Regions from separate parts of the Schaalia sp. HMT-172 genome, predicted to be linked through region 1. Evidence: riboswitches for the same ligand, from Rfam matches in the RefSeq annotation. Region 1 holds a riboswitch; the other holds the start of a gene.
What was found. Region 1 has a riboswitch for ZMP and ZTP ahead of purH (bifunctional phosphoribosylaminoimidazolecarboxamide formyltransferase/IMP cyclohydrolase). Riboswitches for the same ligand answer to the same signal wherever they lie in the genome.
Positions count from the first base shown of each region.

Region 1 (9,899 bases):
AGGGCGAGGGGATCGACGTCGACGCGCTGGCCCGTTCCGCTTCCACGGACGAGGCCTTGGCTGATTCTTCCGTTTCCGTTTCCTCGGGCGGTGCGGCGGGGGAGAACCCGGGTGCTCGCGACGGTGCAGATGCGAGCGTGGCTGCGGATTCGAGCGCGGCTGCGGCCCCGGCCTCGTCCCCCGTCCCCTCCGAGAGCGCGCCCGAGACGGCGCCCGAGGTCCTGGGCATCACCGCCCGCGCCGCGAAGTCCGCGGCCGCCTTCTGGGGGCTCATCGAGACGCTTCGAGCCGCCGAGGCGCGCGGCGCATCCCAGGCCGACATCCTCGAGGAGGTCCTGGACCGCACCGGCTACCTGGCGGAGCTGCGCCGCAGCGAGGATCCGCAGGATGCCTCGCGCGTGGAAAACCTGGCGGAACTGCACTCGGTCGCCGGGGCCTTCGCGGCCGACGCGCCCGGCGGGACCCTCGCGGACTTCCTCGAGCGCGTCGCCCTCGTCGCCGACTCGGACCAGGTGCCCGCCGAAGGCGAGCGCGGCGGACAGGTCACCCTCATGACCGTCCACACCGCGAAGGGCCTCGAATTCCCGGCGGTTTTCGTGACCGGCATGGAGGACGGCACCTTCCCGCATCAGCGCAGCCTCGGGGATGAGAGCGAGCTGGAGGAGGAACGCCGCCTGGCGTATGTGGCGATCACGCGTGCGCGCGAACGCCTCTACCTGACGCGCGCGGCGGTGCGCAGCGCCTGGGGGACGCCGCAAGAGATGCCGCCCTCGCGCTTCCTCGACGACATCCCCGCCGAGCTCCTCGACGTGCGCCGCGCGGCCACATCCGGGGAGCGTATGCGCGCCTCCTACGGGGGTTCGTATGGTTCCGGGGCCTATGGTTCCGGGGCCTATGGGCGCTCCCGTCGCTCCGAGGGGCGCGACCCGTGGGGTGAGCGCGACGCCGGTGCCTTCGGGTCGGGGCGCGGTGGCGTGCCCGCGCAGACGGCCGGCGCGCGCACAGTGACCCGGATGGGCGTGGCTCCCGCAGCCAAGCCCGCCGAGGAGAAGCCGGTGCTCTCGCTCAAGGTCGGGGACCGTGTCAAGCACGCGACCCTGGGTGCGGGCACCGTCACCGGCGTCGAGGGGGAGGGGCCGCGCACCGTGGCTCGCATCCGCTTCGGCATGGCCGAGAAGCGCCTGCTCGTGCGCATGGCCCCGATGGAGAAGATTTCGTAGCTCGGGCTTCCCGGCGCTGCTCGGGCTTGGGGCCCCGCTGTGTGCCGGGCGGCGGCCTGGCTCTGTGGTCCTGACGGGTTTGCTGCAGGTAGCCCAGTTGTGGCTGTCAATCAGCAATTTCGCACGTAATTCCCCTGCGATTAGTTCAAATTTTGAATTCATGTCGTTGGAATTGCAACGTTTTCGGGTGGTCTCGAAAAATGACCGAGGGAAATTACGTGCGAAATTTGTCTGGGCCCGTCATGCCGCATTGAGAGGCGTCAGATTGTCGATGTGACGACGCCTGACCCGTGCGGGACATGCGACCCCAGCAATCCGCCCCGCAACGCAAAGCGTTGATAAAGCGAAATTGCGTTCCGGTCAAGGCCGTGACAAGCCTTGATAATGGGAGGAAATGGCGCGTTCGTGCCGGTCGCACGTTAGAATTATTGCGCTGACCACACCACGTTCAACGGAGGGAATAAGGTGGATCTCTACGAGTACCAGGCCCGGCAGATGTTCAAGGAGCGCGGCGTGCCCGTGCTCGACTACCGCCTGGCGTCAACCCCCGACGAGGCGCGCGAGGGCGCGCGTGAACTCCTGGCTGAGGGGGCCTCGCTGCTGGTCGTCAAGGCTCAGGTGAAGACGGGCGGCCGCGGCAAGGCCGGCGGCGTCAAGCTCGCCCACACCGCCGACGAGGCCTACGAGAAGGCTCAGGCGATCCTCGGTCTTAACATCAAGGGCCACATCGTCAAGAAGGTCATGATCGCGTCCGGCGCGGACATCGCCGCCGAATACTACTTCTCGATCCTGCTGGACCGCTCGAACCGCCGCCACCTGGCGATGTGCTCGCGTGAGGGCGGTATGGACATTGAGACCCTCGCGAAGGAACGCCCCGAGGCCCTGGCCCGCGTCCCCCTGGACCCGGTCGTCGGCATCGACGCCGAGGTGGCCCGCCACATCGCCAAGGAAGCGGGCTTCGACGAGGAGACCGCCGAGGCGATCGCCCCCGTCCTCGAGACCCTGTGGACTGTCTATCGCGACGAGGATGCGACGCTGGTCGAGGTTAACCCGCTGGTCTCCAGCCCCGACGGTTCCGTGTGGGCGGTCGACGGCAAGGTGACCCTTGACGACAACGCGCGCTTCCGTCACTCCGGCCACGCCGAGCTGGTGGACGTGGCCGCGCAGGATCCGCGCGAGGCCGCCGCGAAGGAGGCCGGGCTCAACTACGTGCGCCTGGAGGGCCAGGTTGGCATCATCGGTAACGGCGCGGGCCTGGTCATGTCGACTCTCGACGTGGTCGCGATGGCCGGCGAGGAGTTCGGCGGCATGAAGCCCGCGAACTTCCTGGACATCGGCGGCGGCGCCTCGGCCGAGGTCATGGCGAAGGGCCTGGACATCATCCTCGGCGATGAGCAGGTTCGCTCCGTGTTCGTCAACGTCTTCGGCGGCATTACCGCCTGCGACCAGGTTGCCCGCGGTATTGTCGGCGCGCTCGAGACGCTGGGCGACGCGGCTTCGAAGCCTCTGGTCGTGCGCCTCGATGGCAACAAGGTCGAGGAGGGCCGCGCGATCCTCGAGCAGGCCGCGCACCCGCTCGTCCACATGGAAGAAACGATGGACGGGGCAGCCAGGCGCGCAGCAGAGCTCGCAGCCCAGGCGCCGTCGAAGTAACGACCCGAGAACCGCAGGAGAACACCCATGACTATCTTCGTCAACTCTGAGACCCGGGTCATCGTCCAGGGCATGACCGGCGCTGAGGGCCGCAAGCACACCCAGCGCATGCTGAGCGCCGGCACGGCTATCGTGGGCGGCACGAACCCGCGCAAGGCCGGGACGACCGTCACCTTCGACGTGCAGGGCTACGGCCCGGGCGCCGACAAGGTGACCGACGGCCAGGTTGAGGTCCCCGTCTTCGGCACGGTCGCCGAGGCCCGCGAGGCCACCGGCGCGAATGCTTCCGTCATCTTCGTGCCTCCGGCTTTCGCGAAGGGCGCCGCCCTGGAGGCCATCGAGGCGGGCATCGAGACGATCGTCCTCATCACCGAGGGCATCCCCGTCCAGGACTCGACCATCGTCGTCGAGCGCGCGCTCGCGGCGGGCGTGCGCCTGATCGGCCCGAACTGCCCGGGCATCATCTCGCCCGCGCAGGCGAACCTGGGGATCACCCCGGCGGACATTACGGGCCCGGGCTGCCTCGGCCTCGTCTCGAAGTCGGGCACGCTGACCTATCAGCTCATGTACGAGCTGCGTGACTTCGGTTTCACGACGTGCCTGGGGATCGGCGGCGACCCGGTCGTGGGTACCACCCACATTGACGCGCTGGCGGCCTTCGAGGCGGACCCCGACACTGACCTCGTCATCATGATCGGCGAGATCGGCGGCGACGCCGAGGAGCGCGCTGCCGCGTGGATCCAGGAGAACATGACGAAGCCGGTCGTCGCCTACATCGCGGGCTTCACCGCCCCCGAGGGCAAGACGATGGGCCACGCGGGCGCGATTGTGTCCGGTTCGTCGGGCACGGCCGCCGCGAAGGCGGAGGCGCTCGAGGCCGTGGGCGTGCGCGTGGGACGCACTCCTTCGCAGACGGCGCAGATCGCGCGCGAGATCCTCTCGCGCTAACGTCACAGCACGAATCGGCCCGGGGTCGGCGCGCAGCGTCGCGGCCCCGGGCTGATTCTGTCACCATTGGCGTGTGAGCGAGCGCATCAGAGAAGTACCCAGTGCCCGGCGGACCACGACGACTTACGTTGCTGACCGCGCGACTATCCGCGTTGCTGTCCCCAAGGGGTGGGCGCGCGGCGTCTTGGCCGGTATCGAGGCGGCCTTCGCGGGCTGGGCGATCACGACGGTCCTGACGATGGTTGCCTTCCTGTCGCTGCGTTCGAACACGTGGATGAATGACACGACGCCGCGTGACGCGCTGGGCCTGGGTGGCGACCTGTGGGTCGCGGTGATGGGTGGAACGTCGGCGGCGGGGGGAGTGTCCTACCGGGCTATTCCGACGCTGGTTGGGGCCCTGCTGATTGTTCTCGTGCGGATTCTGCTGCGCACGACGGCCGGTTTTCCCCGGTCGTCGGCGTTGTTCGCGGTTCCGGGTTTCGTGTTGACGTCGTGGTTCTTGTCGGGCACGTCGGGCGCGAGTTCGCAGTGGTGGACGGGCACGATTGGGGCGGTCCTCATTCCGCTGATCGCTTCGGTGTGGTTCGTGGTGTCGAGTTTTTCGCGCGATCATGATGCGCCGACGATGCAGCATTGGATTTCCGGTGGTTTCAAGATGGGTGGCCTGCTTGTGGTGGCGACCGTCGCGGCGTCGTCGGTGGCGGCTGTGGTTGCGCTTGTGGCCGGGTGGGGTCGGGCGAGTGGCATCCAGGAGTTGCTCGGTGCGTCCTCGGGTGTGGACACGGCGTTCATTGTGGGCGTGCAGGTGGCGTTCGCGCCGACGGTTATGGCGTGGGCGGCGGCCTGGTGGTCGGGTGTTGGTTTCATGACGGCGACGGATTCGCTGCATTCGCCGACGGTGGTGGATCCGGGTCCGATTCCGCCGATTCCGCTGTTGGGTATGGTTCCGCAGACGGCGCCGGGTCATTGGGTGGTGCTGGTTCCGATTGCGCTGGGTGTGGGGCTCGGCGTGGTGTCGTCGCGTCTTTTCCGCCGTTCGCACGTGTTGCATCAGAGCGCGCAGGGGGTGTTGGCCTCGTGTGTGTTCGCGTCGGTGGTTGCGCTGTGGATGTGGAGTTCGACGATGAGCTTGGGCTCGGTGCGCCTGGTGTCGATGGGTCCGCGCGTGGGGTGGGCGACGCTCGCCCTCGTGCTCGAGATCGCGCTGCCGGCGCTGATCATCACGCTGGCGACTCATCCGACGACGCTTGCGTTGGTTGGTCGGGGCGCGGGGCGTGTGCGTTCGGAGGGGGAGGCGCTGCGTCGTCGCCATGCTGAGCGTTTGTCCCGTGAGGCTGCCACGGCCTCGTTGATCGATCGGGAGGAGGGCGACTGTGCGTCCGGCGCGGACGAGGCCTGGGCTGAGGCTTCCGCGCCCGCGGCGACGGGGGACACAACTGCGGGCGCCGAGGCCGGGGCGGAGCCGGAGGAGCAGGGTGCCGAGCCCGCGCAGGAGGGCGCGGACGAGGGTGCGGGCGTTGTCGCCGAGGAGGGCGAGGAGCCGGTGAGCGGCCGGGACCAGGGCGGCGCGTGAGTGGTGGCGCGCTGGGTGATCGTGACGCGGTCGACGCCCGCGGGTGGCTGACGCGGGCTGTGGCCTGAACTAGACTGGAGGTGCCGCGACTGGCGAGGGTGGATGACCACCGGGGAGCGGCTGCATGTCCCGCGAGGCGTCGCCCGCCTGGGCGCCTGGGTTTGGCTCTCAACCTGGAGGAACTATGTCCGTTTCGCTGGACAACCTGGAACCCATTGACGTGCGCCCGATTAAGCGGGCCCTGATTTCTGTGTATGACAAGACGGGCTTGGAGGACCTGGCGCGCGCGCTGGGCGAGGCCGGCGTGGAGATTGTGTCCACGGGCTCGACGGCTGCCCGCATCGCGGCCGCCGGCGTGGCCGTCACCCCGGTCGACGACGTGACGGGTTTCCCCGAGGTGCTCGAGGGGCGCGTGAAGACCCTGCATCCCTTCATTCATTCCGGCATCCTGGCCGATCAGCGTAAGGCCGCGCATCGCGAGCAGATTGCGCAGCTGGGGATCCAGGCGTTTGACCTGGTCGTGTGCAACCTGTACCCCTTCCAGGACACGGTCGCGTCGGGCGCTTCTTTCGACGAGTGCGTCGAGCAGATCGACATCGGTGGCCCGTCCATGGTGCGAGCCGCCGCGAAGAATCACCCGTCGGTCGCGGTCGTGACGTCCCCGGAGCGTTACGCGGATGTGGCCGAGGCCGTGGCGGGGGAGGGCTTCACCCTTGAGCAGCGCCGCGCGCTGGCCGCCGAGGCTTTCGCGCACACGGCGACCTACGACTTGGCGATCGCCGGATGGTTCGCCGACGAGCTGGATCTCGAGGACGTGCGCGAGACCCTCGACGAGGCCGCCGAGTCTCACCTGGATGCCTCGGACGCGGCGTTCCTGGAGTCGCTGGGATACCAGGCCGAGGAAGACTACGTGGTGGAGGCTACCGAGGAGGAGGGGCAGGCCTCGGGCATGCCCGTGTTCGTGGCCGACGCGTTCGAGCGCGTGGAGTCGCTGCGCTACGGCGAGAATCCGCATCAGGGCGCGGCCGTGTACCGAGAGATCGACGAGTCCTTCGAGGACGAGGGGGCCGACGACGAGGCCCTGGCCCCGGGCATCGCGAACGCGCGCCAGCTGCACGGTAAGGCCATGAGTTACAACAACTACACGGACGGCGATGCGGCCCTGCGCGCCGCCTACGATCATGAGCGTCCCTGCGTCGCGATCATCAAGCACGCGAATCCCTGCGGTATCGCCGTGGCGGACGATGTGGCCGAGGCCCACCGCCTGGCGCACGCCTGCGACCCCGTGTCGGCCTTCGGCGGCGTCATCGCTGTGAATCGCCCGGTGAGCGTGGAGCTGGCCCGCCAGATTGTCCCGATCTTCACCGAGGTCGTGCTTGCCCCCGATTACGAGGAGGGCGCGCTCGAGGTGCTGAGCGCGAAGAAGAACCTGCGTGTCCTGCAGGTCGAGCCCCCGGTTCGCGGCTCGTACGAGTTCAAGCAGATCAGCGGCGGCCTGCTGGTCCAGGAGCGCGACGATATCGACGCGCCCGGAGACTCGCCGGAGAACTGGACGCTTGCGGCTGGTGCTCCCGCCGACGAGGCGACGCTGGCGGACCTGGAGTTTGCGTGGCGCACGGTGCGTGCGGTGCGTTCGAACGCGATTCTGCTGGTCAAGGATGGCGCCTCGGTGGGCGTGGGCATGGGCCAGGTGAACCGCGTGGACTCGTGCAAGCTGGCGGTTGAGCGTGCGAACACGCTGGGCTCGCGTTCGACGGGTGACGCGGCGGCCTCCACCGTGGACAGCGCGGGTGGCGCTCGCGCGTCCGAGGTGGTGGGAGAGGCTCCTGAGCAGCGTTCCGTCGGCGCGGTTGCCGCGTCGGATGCGTTCTTCCCCTTCGCGGACGGCCTGCAGGTGCTCATCGACGCGGGTGTGAAGGCGGTCGTCCAGCCGGGTGGTTCCGTGCGTGACCAGGAGTCGATTGATGCGGCGAACGCTGCGGGCATCACGATGTACCTGACGGGAACGCGTCACTTCGCGCACTGATCTGTCCCGCTCATGGGCCCCAGGGGGCGGGCGCCGGTGCGGCGCTCGCCCCCTGTGATGTGCTCGGGTGTGCTTGACAGGGGCAGTGATACCGGTGTCTAATTCAATTATTGAATAAAAGGCCGTTGGCCCCGTCGAAAGGCACCGCATGTCCACGCTGACCGTCGCCCCCGCCGCCGCGCGCGAAAACCGCGTCCTCGCCGACCGCCTCGGTGGCACTATCGCCCGCGAATTCGCCCTGGTGGCAGCCGGAACAATCGCCATGATCGTGCTGGCCCGCATCTCGATCCCGCTGCCCTTCACGCCCGTGCCGGTCTCGCTCGGCACGCTCGGTGCCCTCTCGGTCGGCACGACCCTCGGCGCGCGCCGAGGCCTCGTCTCCGTCGCCGCCTACGCTCTCCTCGGCATCGCGGGCGCACCGGTCTTCACCGGCACGAACGTCGGCTGGGCCTTCGCCTCGTTCGGCTACATCCTCGGCTATTTCCTGGTCGCCGCGATCGCCGGCCTGGCCGCCCAGCGCGGCGCCGACCGCCGCGTGCTCACCATGGCACCGACCGCCCTCGCATCCATCTTCTCCGTGTACGTCCTGGGCCTGGCGTGGATGATTCCCTTCGCGCACATGACCATCGAGCAGGGCATCATGAAGGGTTTCGTGCCCTTCATTGTCGGCGACCTGGTCAAGGCCGCCGTCGCCGCCGGGCTTTTCCCCGTGCTGCGCTCCATCCTCCGCTGAGCCGCGCGCTCCAGCGCAACGCGAGTCGGCCTCGTCCCCTCCCGGGGGCGGGGCCGCCCCGTATCCGCGGACAAAAGCGCGGTGACATGCGCTATGGCGCGCGACGGCGCGGGGTGAGCGCGGGTAGCATGGGGAGGGTGAACGCTACTGACATGCATCCCGTCCTCGTCGTCGACTTCGGCGCGCAGTATGCCCAGCTGATCGCACGCCGCGTGCGTGAGGCCAACGTCTACTCCGAGATCGTCCCCCACACCATGAGCGTGGCGGACATGCTCGCCAAGGAGCCCGCCGCCATCATCCTGTCCGGCGGCCCGTCCTCCGTCTACGAGGAGGGTGCCCCCTCCGTCGATCCCGCGATCTTTGAGGCCGGCGTGCCCGTCCTGGGCATCTGCTACGGCTTCCAGACCATGGCGCACGCCCTGGGTGGCACGGTGGGTCGCACGGGCACCCGCGAGTACGGGCACACCGAGGCCACGGTTTCTGCGGGTTCCTGCCTGTTCGACGGCACCCCCGATGAGCAGATCGTGTGGATGAGCCACGGCGATGCCGTCCAGGGCGCGCCCGAGGGCTTCACCGTCACTGCCTCCACCTCCGAGACTCCCGTCGCGGCCTTCGAGTCGCGCGAGCGTCGCCTCTACGGCCTGCAGTGGCACCCCGAGGTGGGCCACTCCCAGTTCGGCCAGGATGCCCTGAAGAACTTCCTGTACAAGGGTGCTGGCCTGGAGCCCACGTGGACAGCCGGGTCCATCGTGGACGAGCAGGTTGCGAAGATCCGTGAGCAGGTCGGCGACGCGCAGGTCATCTGCGCCCTGTCTGGTGGCGTGGACTCCTCCGTGGCCGCGGCCCTCGTGCACAAGGCTGTTGGCGACCAGCTGACCTGTTTCTTCATCGATCATGGCCTGCTGCGTGCGGGCGAGTGCGAGCAGGTGGAGAACGACTACGCGCGCGGCATGGGCATCCGCGTCATCACGTGCGACGAGTCTGAGCGTTTCCTGTCCGCCCTGGCTGGCGTCACCGAGCCCGAGGCGAAGCGTAAGATCATCGGCCGCGAGTTCATCCGCTCCTTCGAGGCTGCCCAGAAGCAGGTCATCGAAGAGGTTGGCGCTGCCGGCGGCGAGGTGAAGTTCCTCGTCCAGGGCACCCTGTACCCCGACGTCGTCGAGTCCGGCGGCGGCGAGGGCGCGGCCAACATTAAGAGCCACCATAATGTGGGTGGCCTGCCCGAGGACATGACCTTCGAGCTGGTCGAGCCCCTGCGCACCCTCTTCAAGGACGAGGTGCGCGCGGTCGGCCGTGAGCTGGGCCTGCCCGACTACCTGGTGAACCGTCAGCCTTTCCCGGGCCCCGGCCTGGGCATTCGCATCATTGGTGAGGTCACGCGCGAGCGCCTGGACATTCTGCGCGCCGCCGACCTGATTGCCCGCGAGGAGCTTACGGCTGCCGGCCTGGATCAGGAGATCTGGCAGTGCCCGGTCGTCCTGCTCGCCGACGTTCGTTCCGTGGGCGTCCAGGGGGATGGCCGCACCTACGGACACCCGATCGTGCTGCGCCCCGTGTCCTCCGAGGACGCGATGACGGCCGACTGGACGCGCCTGCCCTACGACGTCCTGGCCCGCATCTCCACGCGCATCACGAACTCGGTGCCCGAGGTCAACCGCGTCGTCCTCGACGTGACCTCCAAGCCCCCGGCAACCATCGAGTGGGAGTAGAGTAAGTTTCTATTATAAAACTGTTGAAAATACAGCG
Region 1 covers NZ_CP130058.1:592,904-602,802, forward strand. The annotation lists gene QU663_RS02375 (UvrD-helicase domain-containing protein) at 1-1,220, shown strand, start outside; gene sucC (ADP-forming succinate--CoA ligase subunit beta) at 1,686-2,873, shown strand; gene sucD (succinate--CoA ligase subunit alpha) at 2,901-3,821, shown strand; gene QU663_RS02390 (DUF6350 family protein) at 4,060-5,394, shown strand; ZMP/ZTP riboswitch at 5,470-5,554, shown strand; gene purH (bifunctional phosphoribosylaminoimidazolecarboxamide formyltransferase/IMP cyclohydrolase) at 5,579-7,420, shown strand; gene QU663_RS02400 (biotin transporter BioY) at 7,569-8,153, shown strand; gene guaA (glutamine-hydrolyzing GMP synthase) at 8,306-9,862, shown strand.

Region 2 (9,899 bases), 1.2 Mb from region 1:
CCGCGCACATCACCCTCATGCCGCCTACGCCCGTCGCCCGCGACGCGCGCGCCGACGTCATCGACCACCTGCGCACGATCGCCGCCCGGCACGCGCCCTTCCGCATCACCCTATCCGGCACAGATTCGTTCCGGCCCATCTCCAACGTCGCCTTCATGACCCTGGCCGAGGGCGCCGACGCCTGCATCGACATCGCCGAGGAGATCCGCTCCGGCCCCCTCGACCACGAGACGCGATTCCCCTACCACCCGCACGTGACGCTGGCACAGGACGTCGACGACATCGCCCTGGATCTTGCGCTCGACATCGGCGCCACCGTCAAGGCCTCGTGGATCGTCCCCGGCTTCCGCCTGGACCGCATCGACCCCTCGGGCATCTACTCCTCGATGGCACTCTTCGACTTCGACGCCTCCGGACACTGAGGCACTATTGGCCAGACTGTCGCACACTCTTTTCACTGCCCGCTTTCCGCACGACCCGATCCCTGTCCACCTGCTTTCCACGCGGCACGATCCCTGTCCACCTGCTTTCCACGCGGCACGATCCCTGTCCACCTGCTTTCCACGCGGCACGATCCCTGCCCACCCGCTCATCGCACGCTCATCACCCGCTGGTGTTCCGGGCGCCGGAAGCCCCGGCCGTGGGGCCGGACTGCTTGGTGTGCCCGTGGGCGGCGGCCCGCCCGCGAGCCGTCCGCGCCGCGAGCTTCGCTCGGTGCGTCGTCTCGAAGCCCGGCCAGGCCCCGCCACCGCCCACGGGCACCGCAGCCAGGCCTTCCTGTCCCTCCGGCGCCCTCCACACCGGCGCTCTCCTTACTGCGAGTAGCCAGCCCAAGCCACACCACCATCTGCAAGCACCGCCAGGACCCACAACCCCATCTTCGGGGCACCATCCGGATAGGTTGCGCGCACGCGGATAGGTTACGCACATCCGGATAGGTTATTAAGCTATCCAGATGCTCACTACCTATCCAGATGTTCGTTTCCTATCCGGATGCGTATTGTCCCCGGGGGCAGCCCCCATCATCGACAAGCGCCAAGGCCAGCCCTACCCATTCCGCATGCAATTCCCTCGCGACTACTTCAAATTCTGAAGTCACACTGTTGGAATTGCAACGTTTCCAGCGATTGTCGAAACTTCACTCAAGTGAATTGCATGCGAAATTTTGGAAAACAGTGCCACAGCCCACACAACAGGCCGCCCGCAGACATGAAAGGCCGTAGCTGCCCGCAGACACGAAAGGCCGTGGCCCCGGGCCAGATGCCCCCAGAGACAGTCCCCCCATCGACGAGCACGGCAGCCAGGCCACACCATCACCTACAAGCACCGCCAGGCCCCACAGCCTCCTCTTCTGGGCACCATCCGGATAGGTTGCGCGTACGCGGATAGGTTATGCACATCCGGATAGGTTATTAAGCTATCCGGATGCTCGTTACCTATCCAGATGTTCGCTTCCTATCCGGATGCTCGTTTCCTATCCGGATGCGTATTGTCCCCGGGGACACCCCGTCATCGACGAGCACGGCAGCTAGGCCCCATCAATTTCGCACGTAATTCCCTCGCGACTACTTCAAATTTTGAAGTCACACTGTTGGAATTGCAACGTTTCCAGCGATTGTTGAAACTTCACCCAAACGAATTACGTGCGAAATTTTGGAAAACAGTGCCACAGCCCACACAACAGATCGCCCGCAGACATGAGAGGCCGTGGCCTCCCGCAGACACGAAAGGCCGCGGCCCCGGGCCAGATGGCCCCGGGCCACGGCCTCGTGCACGAAACGTCAGATGTCGTAGGTCACCGAGACGGGCGCGTGATCCGAGAAACGCTCCGCGTACTCGTCGGCGCGACCGATCTCGAAGGAGCTCGCACGCTCCCCCAGCGCGGGCGTCGCGTACTGATAGTCGATGCGCCAGCCCGCGTTGTTGACGAAGGCCTGGCCGCGCCACGACCACCACGAGTAGGGGCCCTGCACGTCACCGGCCAGGTCGCGCACGGTGTCGCGCCATCCCTCGTCCACCCACTGGTTGAGGAAAGCGATCTCCTCGTCGAGGACGCCCGCGCGCTTATTGTGGTTCGGCTTCCAGTTCTTAATGTCGGCCTGCGAGCGAACGACGTTGAAGTCGCCGCACACGAGCGACGACATGCCACCGGCAGCCTCCTCGGCGAGCAGCTCGGCCATGCGGGCCCCAATGCGAGGCAGGTGCGCCATCTTCGCCTCCTGCTTGGGCGTATCCTTCTCGCCCGAGTGGAAGTAGGCCGAGACGACGCGCACGAGGGCATTCCTACCGTCGGGGCGCACCACGGCCTCGAGCCACCGGCCCGAATCCACGTCCGTCTCCGCATCGTCGAGGATCACGCGAGGCCCACCTTCCAGGCTCGCGCGCCCGCGCCGCGCGGCCACACCCACGCCCGCGCGCCCCTTAATACGGCAGGGAACCCACACGCTCTCCCAGGCCTCGCCCATGATCTCGCGGGAAATCTCCTCCGGCGCACGCACCTCCTGCATGAGCAGCACGTCTGTACCGCTCCCCTCCAGCCAGTCGAGGAAGCCGCGCTTGTGGGCGGCGCGGATCCCGTTCAGGTTCACGGTGGTCACCGTCAGAGTCATCGTTTTCTCCTTAACAAGAGTTTTCTTCAGTCTAGATGAACGAGGAGGCGCGGCGAGGAATGGGTATCCTCACCGCGCCTCCGCTACGTTCGCGGGCAACAGCCCCGTTTCTTGAGGCTACGCACCGCCGGTCAGCTCGCGCCGATTCCCGCCTGGCGTTCCGCGGCCTCGACGACGTTCGTGACGAGCAGGGCCCGCGTCATCGGGCCGACGCCGCCGGGGTTCGGGCTGATCCACGCGGCGACCTGGTCCACTCCGTCGGCGACGTCGCCCTTCAGGCGAGCCTTGCCGTCTGCGTCTCTCACGCGGCTCACGCCCACATCGAGGACGACAGCGCCGGGGGCGACCATGTCGGCGGTGATGATCCCAGCGGACCCCGCCGCTGCGACGATCACGTCCGCCCGGCGCACGTGCTCTGCGAGGTTTTCGGTGCCCGTGTGGCACACGTCGACCGTGGCATTGACTTCCTTGCGCATGAGGAGCAAGCCGATCGAGCGACCCACGGTCACGCCACGGCCGACGACGCATACGTTCTTTCCGGCCAGGTCGATCCCGTGGCGCTCCACGAGCTCGATGACCGCGCGCGGAGTGCACGGCAGCGGCGACTCGATGGGACCCGAGCCTCGCAGCACGAGGCGTCCGAGATTCATCGGATGCAGACCATCCGCATCCTTCGCGGGATCGATACGCTCCAGAACGGCGTTCGTGTCGATCCCGCGAGGCAACGGCAGCTGCACGATGTAGCCCGTGCACGCGGGGTCAGCGTTAAGCTGATCGATCGCGGCCTCCACCTGCTCCTGCGTTGCGTCGGCGGGCAGATCCACGCGGATCGACTCGGCGCCGATCTCGGCGCAGTCGCGGTGCTTGCCCGCGACGTAGGCGACCGAGCCGGGGTCCTCGCCTACCAAGATCGTCCCGAGGCCCGGGACAACCCCGGCCTCGCGCAGGCGACCCACGCGCTCCTTGAGCTCCGCCTTAATGGCGGCCGCGGTCGCGGTGCCGTCCAGGACGCGTGCGCCGCCCTCCCAGGGAGCCCTCACTGCTCGAGCCCCGCGTAGAGGGGATGCTTGTCCGTGAGCTTCTTGACGCGGGCGCGCAGCGCATCCACCTCAACGTTGCCGCCGGAGGCACCCTGCGTCAGCGTCGTGCCGATGATATCCGCGACCTCCGCGAAGTCCTCCGCGTCGAATCCGCGCGAGGCCAGGGCGGGCGTGCCGATGCGCAGGCCCGAGGTGACGGCCGGCGGACGCGGGTCGAAGGGCACCGCGTTGCGGTTGACCGTAATACCGACCTCGTGCAGCAGATCCTCGGCCTGCTGGCCGTTGAGCTCGGACTCGACCAAGTCGACCAGGACCAGGTGGACGTCGGTGCCGCCGGTGACCAGCTTGATACCGGCATTCTTGGCGTCGTCGGCGCCCAGGCGCTCGGCCAGGATCTGCGCACCTTCGAGCGTGCGGCGCTGGCGATCCTTGAACTCCTCGGTCTGAGCGACCTTCATGGCAATGGCCTTCGCGGCGATCACGTGCATGAGGGGGCCGCCCTGCTGGCCGGGGAACACGGCAGAATTGAGCTTCTTGCCCCACTGCTCGCCGCGCGAGGAGAGGATCATGCCGGAACGAGGCCCGCCCAGGGTCTTGTGGACCGTCGTCGTGACGACGTCGGCGTAGGGAACGGGGTTCGGGTGCAGGCCGGCGGCCACGAGGCCGGCGAAGTGCGCCATGTCAACCCAGAGGGCGGCGCCGACCTCGTCCGCGATATCGCGGAAGGCTTGGAAGTCGAGGTGACGAGGGTAGGCCGACCAGCCGGCGATGATGACGCGCGGGCGCTCCGCCAGGGCGGCCTCACGCACCTTTTCGGGTTCGATGCGCATCGTCTCACGATCCACCTCATAGGCGACTGCACGATAGTTCTTACCCGAGAAGTTCAGGCGCATGCCGTGGGTGAGGTGGCCACCGTGGGCCAGGGACAGGCCCAGAATAGGGTCACCGACGTTCGCCATCGCCATCAGCGCGGCCGCGTTGGCCTGAGCTCCCGCGTGGGGCTGGACATTGACGTAGTCGCCACCGAAAACCTGCTTGGCGCGCTCGATCGCGAGCGACTCGGCGACGTCCACAAACTCACAGCCGCCGTAGTAGCGGCGACCCGGGTAGCCCTCCGCATACTTGTTCGTGAGGACCGAGCCCTGCGCCTGCAAAACGGCGCGCGGAACGAAGTTCTCCGAGGCGATCATCTCGAGGGTGCCGCGCTGACGCTCCAGTTCGGAGTCCAGCACTGCCTGGATCTCGGGGTCCAGTTGCGCCAGCGTCATGTCGTTGAGGGAATCCATCGGGTTCTCCTGTTGATCATTCGATTGTGATAACAGCAACTTGTAGCCCAGGCGGGCGGCTATCGATGCCGATGCGTCGCTCCCCGGTGGTTGCCCACCTCAATCGCCAGTCACGACACGTCTTCAAGTCTATCTCGTGGCGTTTAGCTGCGCATTCTTCCACCATGTCAGGAAGCTACCACTTGGTCATCAGAGATCTTTGGCCACACTGCGAGACCGCTCCGGTGTAGGAAATCACAGCCCATTTTCGCTTGTACTTAACCCTTTGGTTAGCAAATAAGTTAACCGTATGGATAGACTAGGGTTAACACCTAACGGTGACTGAGGCGCACAAGGGTTATTTACTCGGTAAATATCCCGATCTGGAGGGAAAAGCTCCCTCTAACCGACCTACAGTATTTGAGTTTGAGGAAGTAGAAGGAAGACGCACAGATGACAACTTTGACGAAGCCAACTGCACGCGCCGCATCGACGGCACTCGCGCTCGAGCATGCGTCGGATTTTGCCGCGTCCGCCGACAACGCGATCAAGCGGATGTGCGACATTTTCGCCTCGCTTCTGGGCATTATTCTGCTGACCCCGGTCTGGATCATCGTCGCCCTGGCGGTGCGCCTGAACGACGGAGGTCCCGCCTTCTTCACGCAGGAGCGCGTGGGCCTCAACGGGACGACTTTTACCATGTTTAAGTTCCGCACCATGCGAGTGGACGCAGAGGCCATGAAGGCCTCCCTGGTGGAGGCCAACGAGGCCGACTCCAGCGCGGGAAATTCGATCATGTTCAAAATGACTAACGACCCCCGTATCACCCGCATCGGCGCCTTCCTGCGCAAGACCTCGATTGACGAGCTTCCCCAGCTTTTCAACGTTCTTCGCGGTGACATGTCTCTCGTCGGCCCACGCCCCCCGCTCCCCAGCGAGGTCGCTCAGTACGAGCCTCGCGTCATGGGCAAGTTCGCCGTGCGTCCGGGCATCACCGGCCTGTGGCAGATTTCGGGCCGCTCGAACCTCTCCTGGGATGAGACGGTCCACCTGGACCTGTCCTACGCCCAGCACCGTTCCCTCACGCTCGATGCGTGGATCATGCTGCAGACGGTTCCCGCTCTGCTGCGTCACGAGGGGGCCTACTGATTCTTTCTGCGTGTGTGTGATTGGGTGAGGCCCGAGCCATCCGGCTCGGGCCTCACCCTTTCTCTGCGCTTGATGCCCTGCGCTTGATGCCCGTTCCCTCGGGTGCCGTCGCGAGCCGTATCCGCGCCCTTCACGGCGGCATGGACGACCGCGGCACCCTTCCGTCCCCCGCGCTGTGAGACACTGCGTGGGCGGCGATCACCGCGGCGTTCTTCGCCACCCACCGGCCGCAGAGGGGCACTCAACCCTACAGCTCGCCTCACAGGCGTGCGGCGCCGCCCTCCGGGCCGCCAGAGGCTCACTCGTGGACGCGCCGGCAGTGCAGCGAGAGAGTAATTCGTGCTGCGCGGGCGGTCACATGTTTGACAGCTTCGAGAGCGTGAGGCCGAAACTGAGGCGTTCAACACCACTGTCAATCATCAGATAACGGTTATTCCCCAAACATGAGGGACGTCTCAAGACACACCCCCGGCCCCGATCGCAGGGCTCCCCAATCGAGCGAACACTGACCTGCTGACCTGCTGCTTTTGCCCCTACGGGCTCCCTTCACGACAGACCAGCCGGACGTTGAAGGTACCCCTGCACTCCCAGACTCCTGACCGAGAGGACGCTGCGTATCGGCGTGTCGCCGGCGTGTCGAGGCTCTCATGCTGCAATTCCCCCTTGGCGGCCCGAGGGCGGCCGGATTCTAGGGTTGGCACCCAACGCACGCACCCACCGGGCGGACCTCCGCCACGCACGGCCCACAGAGCATACAAAAGGGGCGGGCCGGACCACACAAGGTCCGGCCCGCCCCTGCCGCTCACACGCGCGGGCGGAGCGCCCTGCTCAGGCCTGGCGACTCACGGCGAGCCCCAGATCGAAGAAGGAGCCCATCGCCTCAAGGCGGCTCACGAGCTGCGGCGCGTGAGCGATGAAGTCGAGGGCCTCGACCGTGTAGCGCTTCGTCAAACGCTTGGGCTCGTGCGCGATGCGCCACGCCCAGCCCAGGCGGGCGGCATGCACCCAGTCCGGGAAGTAGTTGTCCGCTGCACGCGCGTACTGGTCGATCCATCCGCCCGCCGTGCACACGGATGCCTCGGGCACGAGCCCGAGTGCGACCGAGGCGACGACCTCCTGCAAGCCAGCGCCCAGGCCCACGATGACGAGCCGGGGGTCGAAGTCTGCCAGTACGGAAGGCTGCGCCTTGAAGCGGCGCAGTCCGTCGTAGCCGTCGATGACCTGGACGTCGAAACGCTCCAGGCGCTGCGCTGCCGCCTCGCCGGCCTCGGGAACGGCACCGATCAGGGTGATTCGAGTGCCGTCGTCAAGGCGAGAGAAGACGTGGGGCAGGACAAGGTCCGCCGACGTGCGAGCCACTTCGTGTCCGGCTGCGCGCAGTCGCATCTGCAAGAGCGTGCCGTCGAAACCGACGGTGTTCATGCGCGCCAACGCACGGAAGTCGGCGTGCAGCAGCGACCAGTGGTTGAGCCACGTGGTGGCGTGCCCACGGGTGAGCACGCGCTGCGCCATCGCGTCGAAGGCAGGATCGTCAGCGCTGGCGCCGACCGCGCTGGCGGCCTCGCTCTGGTCGAGGCCGCCAGCGTTGGGCGACTGGTGAGTCATGTCGATTACCTCAGCAGGCTTGCTTTGAGATCGAAGGAAACGGACACAGCTCCAGCGTAGTTCGCGTGCTCTTCGACCGCGATGCGATTGACACCATCTTTCAGGAGATCACGCGGAACGGTGATGGTCTGGAGGTTGTTCTTGGCCGTGCCCAGCGAGACGTTGGACTTGGCGTTCGTGTTCGGGGTGATGGTTCCTTCCGGCATGTTGATGCGCTTGACTTCGGTTCCGTTGATGTAGACAACGGCTCCGTCGTCGGCGCGGACATTGAGCGTGAGCTCGAAGTCGGCGCTGATGGTACCGAGGTTGACGTCGCGGGCGAAGTAGTTCGTGATCGCGCGGTCGGAGGGGGCCAGGTCGAAGGGGGTACCGGCGTCACGGTCGCCCCAGCCGAGCGGGCTGGCGCCATGCTTCCACTTGGACAGGTCGCCGGTGGAGTTCCAGTCGGCGCCCGGGTTGTCCTTGGAGTTCCAGTAGTTCCAATACATACCGGTGGGCAGGAACTCACCGAAGTTGACGCCGGAGACGTCGAGGACCTCGAGCGGCTTGTCCGGGTCGGGCACGATCGGCTCGTCGGGCTGCGGCTGGGGCTGCGGCTCGGGTTCGGGCTGCGGCTCGGGCGTGGGCTCGGCGCCCTTGGCGACGACCTTGACCGTGCCATCGACGCTCATCGAGGAGCTGGAACGGTAGTTCAGGTGGGTTTCCACGGCGAGCGTGTTGGTGCCGGCGACCAGCGAGGACGCGGGTACGAAGACCAGCTGTCGGTCGGCGCGTGCGGAGGCGCTCGACACCGAGGCGGAGGCGTAGGTGGAGCCGTCGACGGCGCCCTCGCTCATGCGCTGACGCACGACCTCGGTTCCGTTGACGTAGACCACGGCCCCGTCATCAGCCGTCACGGCGACGTTGACGCCGCCGATGGCGGAGGGGTCAGCGACCGTGAAGGTGGTACGCGCGTAGGTGGTGATGGGGCGGGTCTTGGCCGCGCCGGGCTTGAGGACGGTGCCCAGTCCGGTCGCGCCGTAGCCGATCGGGGCGGTGCCGCGGCTCCAGGAGGAGTCGTCGAACGAGGTCTGGGCCCAGTCGCTCGCGACCGCGTCGGTCGACCAGTGGTACGCCCAGGTGGCGTCTTCGTCGACGAGCAGGGTCGCGTCGTCGGACTGGTCGGGCTTGCCGTTGGAGTCGACCACGTAGGCGTGGGTCGAGGCGCCGACCAGGCCGTCGGAGGCGACGGCGCGCACGAAGAAGCGGTTGTTGCCGCCCAGGGGCACGGTGACGGACGTCGAGGTCGTGGTGGCGATCGTGCGGTCATCGCGCAGGATCTGGTACGAGTCGGCACCCGGCACAGAGGACCACTTGAGGGTCACCTGCTGGGAGTTGCCGTCGGAGGCGCGCAGGTTGGCGGGCACCGCGGGGGCGGTGGCGTTGCGGGCGGGCATGCGCACGAAGCCACCGGACCATTGCCCGTCCGTCTTGGAGGTGTAGGAGTAGTTGAAGTCGCCGCCGGCCCACAGGGCGCCGTCGTCGGCCATTTCCAGGGACCACGCGCCGGTGGAGCGCAGGGAGGACAGGCGGTAGGGGGTCCAGCCGAGCTGGCGGCCGGTGGCCTCGTCCCATCCGCCGACCCACTGGATCTCGTCGGCGCGGGTCCAGGTGTTACCGAGCGCCAGGTAGTGGTAGGCGTCCTGGAAGGTGAAGTCGGAGCAGTGGCACGAGCCGTAGATGACTCCGGTGGCGGAGCGCGTCGTGGCCTGCAGGTCGCCGCCGTTTTGCATCGTGATGGACCCGGAGGTGCGGGTCATGTCGGACGTGTTGTAGCCGAACAGCGAGTGCTGGGAGCCACCGAAGTAGGCGCGGCCGTTACCGACCGTCACCGCCTGCTGGTACTTGCCGATCAGGTAGGAGTGACGGAAGGACCAGGACTGGTCGAGCGTGGCACCCGCGGACGTCTCGACGCGGGCGGCGTTCTCGGCGACGCGATCGTGGATACGCGTGAAGAATCCGGCCGCGTAGAGGTACGTGTCGGCCTCGTCGACGTCGATATCGATGACGGTGCCGTTGATATCGGGGTTCCAGGAGCGGTCGGGTGTGCCGTTCAGGTCAAGGCGCCCGGCGTTACGGGCGTAGACGGAGGAAACGCCGTTGCCCGACAGGTGGGTGAAGGCACCGGCCAAGTAGATGCGTCCGTCGATCACCTTCGCGGACTTCACGCTGACGCGCCCGCCGCTGCCGTT
Region 2 covers NZ_CP130058.1:1,919,585-1,929,483, forward strand. The annotation lists gene QU663_RS08025 (2'-5' RNA ligase family protein) at 1-422, shown strand, start outside; gene QU663_RS08030 (hypothetical protein) at 604-801, opposite strand; gene QU663_RS08035 (exodeoxyribonuclease III) at 1,782-2,609, opposite strand; gene QU663_RS08040 (bifunctional methylenetetrahydrofolate dehydrogenase/methenyltetrahydrofolate cyclohydrolase) at 2,741-3,649, opposite strand; gene glyA (serine hydroxymethyltransferase) at 3,646-4,935, opposite strand; ZMP/ZTP riboswitch at 4,974-5,059, opposite strand; gene QU663_RS08050 (sugar transferase) at 5,368-6,063, shown strand; gene QU663_RS08055 (WecB/TagA/CpsF family glycosyltransferase) at 6,892-7,668, opposite strand; gene QU663_RS08060 (fibrinogen-like YCDxxxxGGGW domain-containing protein) at 7,674-9,899, opposite strand, start outside.
Region 2: linked by a shared signal. The riboswitch ahead of glyA (serine hydroxymethyltransferase) and the one ahead of purH (bifunctional phosphoribosylaminoimidazolecarboxamide formyltransferase/IMP cyclohydrolase) in region 1 are both predicted to bind ZMP and ZTP.